One region of the Kitasatospora sp. NPDC056273 genome, then DNA from elsewhere that is predicted to be linked to it. Evidence: riboswitches for the same ligand, from Rfam matches in the RefSeq annotation. Region 1 holds a riboswitch; the other holds the start of a gene.
What was found. A riboswitch is a leader RNA that binds a small molecule or an ion and turns the genes downstream of it on or off. The one in region 1 is predicted to bind thiamine pyrophosphate.
Positions count from the first base shown of each region.

Region 2: it holds a riboswitch for thiamine pyrophosphate, as region 1 does, so the genes downstream of both, thiC (phosphomethylpyrimidine synthase ThiC) here and ACFCY1_RS17435 (cytosine permease) in region 1, are expected to answer to the same signal.

Region 1 is NZ_JBHJSJ010000016.1:165,214-168,672, reverse strand. Features, by position in the region: gene ACFCY1_RS17440 (S1C family serine protease) at 1-1,077, opposite strand, end outside; TPP riboswitch at 1,344-1,488, shown strand; gene ACFCY1_RS17435 (cytosine permease) at 1,481-2,899, shown strand; gene ACFCY1_RS17430 (glycerophosphodiester phosphodiesterase) at 3,008-3,459, shown strand, end outside.
Region 2 is NZ_JBHJSJ010000040.1:51,273-54,731, reverse strand. Features, by position in the region: gene ACFCY1_RS29045 (PKD domain-containing protein) at 1-1,673, opposite strand, end outside; TPP riboswitch at 1,912-2,046, shown strand; gene thiC (phosphomethylpyrimidine synthase ThiC) at 2,041-3,459, shown strand, end outside.

The sequences.
Region 1 (3,459 bases):
GCCGAGCACCGAGGCGCTGTAGGAGCTGCCGTCGGCGAACTTGACGGTCAGTTTGCCGCCGCTGAGGGTCGGCGCGACGACGTGGTTGTTGGTGAGGATGTGGCCCTCGGTGTCGAAGACGAAGCCGGTGCCGGTGCCCGACTCGCCGTTGCCCTGCGCCTTGATGGTGACGACGCTGGGCAGCGCCTTCTGCGCGATGGCGGCGATCGAGCCGGGGACGGGCTCGTTCTTCTGGGTGTCGCTGGCCTGGACGGTGGTGCTGCGGTGGTCGTTCGCGGAGCTCCTGCGGTCGGAACTGTCGGAGACGGACACGCCGAGCGCGCCGCCGGCCACACCGGCGACCAGCGCGACGGCCGCGATCAGGGCGACCAGGCCGCCGCGCTTCTTGCGCGGGCCGCCGGGGCCGCCCGGACCGCCGGGGTACTCCGCCGGGTAGCCGTGCGGGCCGGCCGGGCCGCCGGGGTAGCCGGCGCCGCCGGAGGTGGAGTCGTGGGTGGGGCCCCAGCCGCCGAGCGGCTGGCCGGCCCCGAAGGGGTGGTGGCCGTGCGCGGCGGGGGCGGCGGGCGCGGCCGGAGCGGCGCCGTACCCCTCGTGCGCGCCGGCGGCGGGGACGCCGTGGGTCGGGGTGGCGTACGGGTTGCCGGCCGGCGGCAGGGCCGGGGCGGCGGGTGCGGCGGCCACCGGGGCGGGCGGAACGGGCGGCAGGACCGGCGGCGGCGCGTCGATGTAGCCGGTGGCCGGGTCGACGGCCGGCTCCTCGACGGCGGGTGCGGCGGGTGCGGCGGGTGCCACGGGCTCGGCGGGTGCCTCCGGTGCGGGCACCTTGGTGAAGGCGACGGTGGGCTTGTGCCCACCCCCGGCCGGGACCTCCTCGGCCGGAACGGCGTCGGCGGACGGCGCCGCCTCGGCGGCGGCGGCCTCGACCGCGCCCGCCTCCGGCTCGGGCACCCGCCGGAACGCCATGGTCGGGTTGTGCCCGCCCTGAGCGGGGCCCGCGGCAGCGGACTCGGCCGCCCCCGGCCCGGCGGGCTGCTCCCCCTGCGGCCCGGTGGGCCCAACCTCGCGCTCGGTGCTCACGGACGACCTCCATAGCTGGCAGAACCAAGGACCATAGTTTTTCGCACTGTCGATTCGTTTGCCGTAAGGACCCCTCTGAAGAACTCATAAGAATCCTTAGCCGGCACCGACACCGGCGCTGGCGTCAGCACCCACAGCGGCGCTGACACCGGCTCCGGCACCCGTACCGACGGCCGGGGCTCCCCTCCCCGTCGGGCGTCCGCGATGCGGACCGCCCCGCCCTCGGCCTTGGGCGTCGGCACCCGCGCCGGTTAGCCTGGCGCTCCAAACTGACACGCGGGAGCTTGGACCCACCAGGCTGAGAGTGCGCATGTCGACCGTACGCCACACGAGTGACGGACGTTCGAGGGGGCGCTGACCGCCGGAACCTGTCCGGGTAATGCCGGCGTAGGGAGTATCGGCCATGCCGCCTGCTTCGCCATCCTCTTCTTCGGGTACGAACGCCTCCGACTCCGGCGCGAACGCCCCCGCGCCGGGCGCGACCGCCCTCCTGGAACGCGCCGAGCACGTCGAAGCGCCCCTGGTCCTGGACACCGAACCGCCGCGCACGCTGCGCTTCCGGGACCACTTCGCGCTCTGGATGAACCTGGGCGTCAGCCTGATCGGCTTCTCCACCGCCGCCACCGTGCTCGGCGCCCCCGGCAGCGAGCTGTCGCTGGCCGCCGCGGTGACCGCGATCACGATCGGTACGGCGGTCGGCACCGCGATGCTCGCCGTGGCCGCGCTGATCGGCGCCCGCACCGGCGCCCCCGCGATGGCGAACCTGCGCGGGCTGTTCGGCACCCGGCTGTCGTACCTGCCGACGGTGCTGAACATCGTGCAGTGCATCGGCTGGGGCGTCTTCGAGCTGCTGACCATCTCGGCGGGCGCGCAGACCGTCGCGCACACCACCGGCTACCGCTGGCTGTTCGTCCTGCTCGCGGGCGCGCTGACCACCGCCCTGACCATCTGGCCGCTGGGCTCGATCGCGGTGCTGCGCCGCTTCGTGGCCGGGGCGGTCGCGGTGGCGATGGTGTACTTCACCGTCCAGTTGGGCCGCCAGGGCGTGCCGGACCCGGGCGCGGGCAACTGGCACGGCTTCCTCGGCGCCACCGACGCGATGATCGCGGTGTCGGTCTCCTTCGTGCCGCTGGCCGCCGACTACACCCGGCACTCGCGCACCCCGCGCTCGGCGTTCTGGGGCAGCTTCTCCGGCTACACGGTCGCCCAGGTCTGGTGCTACGTGCTCGGCCTGATGGCGCTGCTGCAGTCGGACGGCGACCCGAACCGGATCTTCGACTCCTTCCTCGGGGTCTGGGCCGGCTGGCTGTTCCTGCTGGTGCTGGTGCTGCGCGAGACGGACCAGTCCTTCGCCAACGTGTACTCGACCGCGATGTCGGTGCAGAACCTGCTGCCGAAGGTGGACCGCCGGGTGCTCTCCGGCGCGATCGGCGTGCTGATCACCGTGCTGGCGCTGCAGATCGACGAGTTCACCGACACCTACTACGGCTTCCTCGGCCTGATCGGCTCGGTGTTCGTGCCGCTGCTGGCGGTGCTCGTGGTGGACTACTTCCTCGGCGCCGGCCGGCGCGGCTGGAACCTCTCCGCCGACGCGCCGTCCCGCTGGCTGATGCTGCTGCCGTGGGCCCTGGGCTTCGCGGTCTACCAGTTCATCGCGCCGACCAAGGTCGCGGGCTGGTGGACGGACTTCTGGACCTCCGCCCAGGAGGCGCTGCACTTCACCCCGCAGGAGTGGACCTCGGCCTCGCTGTTCGCCTTCCTGGTGCCGGCCCTGGCCACCTGGGCGCTCACCCCGCTCGGCCGCCGCGCCGTCCGGGGCTGACGGAGCGGAGGGAGCGGGGCCCGAGCGGGCCCCGCAGGTGCGCAGACGGCCCCACAGGTTGGGGCCGTCTTTGTCCGCGCTTCACCTCCGCCGCCTATCGTTGGGCCTGTGACCAGCCCAGACCTGTCCTCGGCGGCGGCGCGCACCGTGCCGCCCGTCCAGGTGATCGCCCACCGCGGTTCCTCCCACGCCCTGCCCGAGCACACCCTCGCGGCCTACCGGCGCGCGCTCGACGAGGGCGCGGACGCGCTGGAGTGCGACGTCCGGGTCACCGCCGACGGCGCGCTGGTCTGCGTGCACGACCGCCGGATCGGCCGGGTCTCCAACGGCCGGGGCACCGTTTCGGCCATGACCCTCGCCGAGCTGGAGGCGTACGACTTCGGCGCCTGGAAGACCGGCCGCCCCAGCACCGACCCGGAGCTGCGCGGCGTGCTGCGGCTGGAGCGGCTGCTGGAGCTGGTGGTGGAGTGCGGCCGCCCGGTGGACCTGGCGATCGAGACCAAGCACCCGGTGCGCTTCCGCGGCCGGGTGGAGGCCGAGCTGCTGCGGACCCTGGAGCG
Region 2 (3,459 bases), on a different contig from region 1:
TGGCCGGGGCCGAAGTTCACGTTGGAGGTGGTCGGCCGGGCGGCGGCGGACGGGTAGACGTCCAGGTGGCTGTCGGCGGTGCCCTCGGTGGCGGTCAGGTTGAGCACGACGGCCGTGGCGCCCGGGGGCACCAGGGTGCCGGCCGAGCCGGAGACGCGGTTGCGCAGGTCCAGGTCGATGGTCTCGCCGGGGCCGAGCCGCGGGTAGCGGCCGCCGGGCTGGCGGGAGTCCAGGATGCGGGTCGGCGCGATCGCGGTGTAGCCGGCCGGGGTGTAGTCGACCTTCCTCCACTGCACATCCGTCCGGCTGGCGCCGAACTCGTCGGTGGTCGTGAGCTGCACCCGGTAGTCGCCGGGCTTGGCGTACACGTGGCGCACGGTGGGGCGGTTCGGCCCCGACGCGGTGGTGCCGTCGCCGAAGTCGTAGGAGTAGTCGGTGATCCGCGACGGGACGACGGGGTTGGCATCGACCGTGACGGCCAGCGGGTCGGAGCCGGTCTCCGGGGTCACCTTGAGGTCGGTCTTGAAGGAGCCGACGACCTCGTACGCGCCGCGGTCGCGGAAACCGCCGTTCGGGCCGGTGTTGGGGACGTCCGGGTGGTCCGTCGCGCTGTGGCCGAGCAGGTCGACGGCCGAGATGCCGGGCACCTCGGGGCCGGCGGAGTCGATCACGCCGTTGGGCAGCCAGCCGAGGGCGGCCACCGGCATCGAGTACCCCCACAGGTCGGGGTCGAACTGCACGCTGACGTTGAGGTCGTGGCCGCCCTGGCCGGTCGCGGCCTTCAGGTTCTCGGCCCACTGGTACTTGGTGCCACCCCACTCGTAGGTGGGGATGTGGCCGAGCCCGGGGGGCTGGATGGTGTTGTAGTCGAGGACGGTGCCCTCGGTCGAGCCGGCCGACACCCGGACGACGGACATGTCGGCGAGGTTGTTCGTGATCGTCGCGTGGTGGGACGCGCCGGCCAGGTCGAAGGCGGTCGACACCGACCACTGGAACCGCACCGTGTTGTGGGTGATGACGGTGTTCGGCGCGTCGGTCAGCGACACGGCCGACCCGAACGTGGAGTTGAAGTCGTTGCCGGCGATCACTGTCCCGGAGATGCCCGGCCCGACCTTCACGCCGCCGCTGGCCAGACTGACGATCGAGCGCTCGACCCGGACGTGGTCGCTGGCGCCGGTGACGTTGACGGCCGGCCGGAGGACGTCGCCGTTCGGCTGCTCGATCAGGTTTCCGGAGAGCTCGACCCGGCTGACCCCGTCGAGTTCGAAGTGGGTCACGTCGAAGCCGGAGAAGACGACGTCGTGCTGGCCGGAAATCCTCACCGCCTGCTTCTGCGGACCGGCGATGACCGGAAGGGTCTTCTTCAGGGCGAGGCGGCCGGCGCCGCGGAAGGTGATCGGCCTGCCGGGCTCGCCGGAGCGCCGGACGGTCAGGTCCTCGGCGTAGGTGCCCGACGCGACCTCCACGGTCTGGCCCGGCAGCACCTGGTCGGCGGCGGCCTGGACGGTGCAGAACGGAACCGCCCGGGTGCCCGGACCGCTGTTCGAGCAGGCGGAGTTGGAGCCTTCGACGTACAGGACTGCGGCCGGTTCGGCCGCCACCGCGGGCAGTGGCAGGCCCACCACGGCGGAGACCACGGCGGCGCTCAGGCCGGCCGCGTGACGGATGCGCACGGAGTACTTCCCCCAAGAATCGTCAGAGCCGCGACACCCCGGGCCGGTCGCCCGCACGGAGGGGCCGTGCGCGACCCGGTGGAGTGCCTGCGGAGCATTCGTGAGCATTATGAGGGTGCGTTCGGACACTTTCGGCCACCGGGGTGCCGTCGAAGCGGACCCGCCGCCGGCCCGTGAGGCGCTCTGGACCTGCGGCGATCCGCTCGCTACGGTGTTGGGCGTCGTGTGCAGGCAACACCGCCTGCGACGCGGGAGCTCGGAGCACCGGGCTGAGAGGACGCTGACCGGGACGTCGACGGACGGACCGACGGCTGCGTCGACCGCAGGAACCTGACCGGGTAATGCCGGCGTAGGGAGTAGAGGTCAGATGACCACGTTCGAAGCACAGCCGCAGTCTGTCCGGAGCGCCCCCAGCAGCGAGCGCACCGGCTACCCGACCCCGGCCTGGCACAAGGCCTACCGCGAGGGATCGCGCCCCGACCTGCGCGTCCCGTACCGCGAGGTGCGGCTCACCAACGGCGGGACCGTCCCGCTGTACGACACCTCCGGCCCGTACACCGACCCGTCGTACGAGCCCGACGTGCGGCGCGGCCTGCCCGCGCTGCGGGACCCCTGGATCCGCCAGCGCGGCGACGTCGAGGAGTACGACGGCCGCGAGTCGCGCCCCGAGGACGACGGGATCAAGCACACCTCGCCGCGCGGCGGGAACCTGCGCAACCTGGACGCCGTCTTCCCCGGCCGCCCGCGCCGTCCGCTGCGCGGCCGCGGTGGTGCCGCCGTCACCCAACTCGCCTACGCCAAGCGGGGCGTGGTGACGCCGGAGATGGAGTTCGTGGCGCTGCGCGAGGGCCTGGCGCCCGAGTTCGTGCGGGCCGAGGTGGCCCGCGGCCGGGCCGTCATCCCGGTCAACGTGAACCACCCCGAGGTGGAGCCGGCCGTCATCGGCACCAACTTCCTGGTGAAGATCAACGCCAACATCGGCAACTCGGCCGTCACCTCCTCGATCGAGGAGGAGGTGGAGAAGATGACCTGGGCCACCCGCTGGGGCGCCGACACCGTCATGGACCTCTCCACCGGCCGCAACATCCACACCACCCGTGAGTGGATCCTGCGCAACTCCCCCGTGCCGATCGGCACCGTGCCGCTGTACCAGGCCCTGGAGAAGGTGGACGGCCGCGCCGAGGAGCTGAGTTGGGAGGTGTACCGGGACACCATCGTCGAGCAGTGCGAGCAGGGCGTCGACTACATGACCGTCCACGCCGGCGTGCTGCTGCGCTACGTCCCGCTCACCGCGCGCCGCAAGACCGGCATCGTCTCGCGCGGCGGCTCGATCATGGCGGCCTGGTGCCTGGCCCACCACCAGGAGAACTTCCTCTACACCAACTTCGAGGAGCTCTGCTCCATCCTCGCCTCCTACGACGTCACCTTCTCGCTCGGTGACGGCCTGCGTCCGGGCTCGATCGCGGACGCCAACGACGAGGCGCAGTTCGCCGAGCTGAAGACCCTCGGCGAGCTCGGCCGGATCGCCCGCGAGCGGGACGTCCAGGTGATGATCGAGGGCCCGGGCCACGTCCCGATGAACAAGATCCGGGAGAACATGGATCTCCAGAAGGAGATCTGCGACGAGGCGCCGTTCTACACCCTCGGCCCGCTGACCACGGACGTCGCCCCCGGCTACGACCACATCACCTCGGGCATCGGCGCCGCGATGATCGCCTGGTGGGGCACCGCGATGCTCTGCTACGTGACCCCCAAGGAGCACCTGGGCCTGCCCAACCGGGACGAC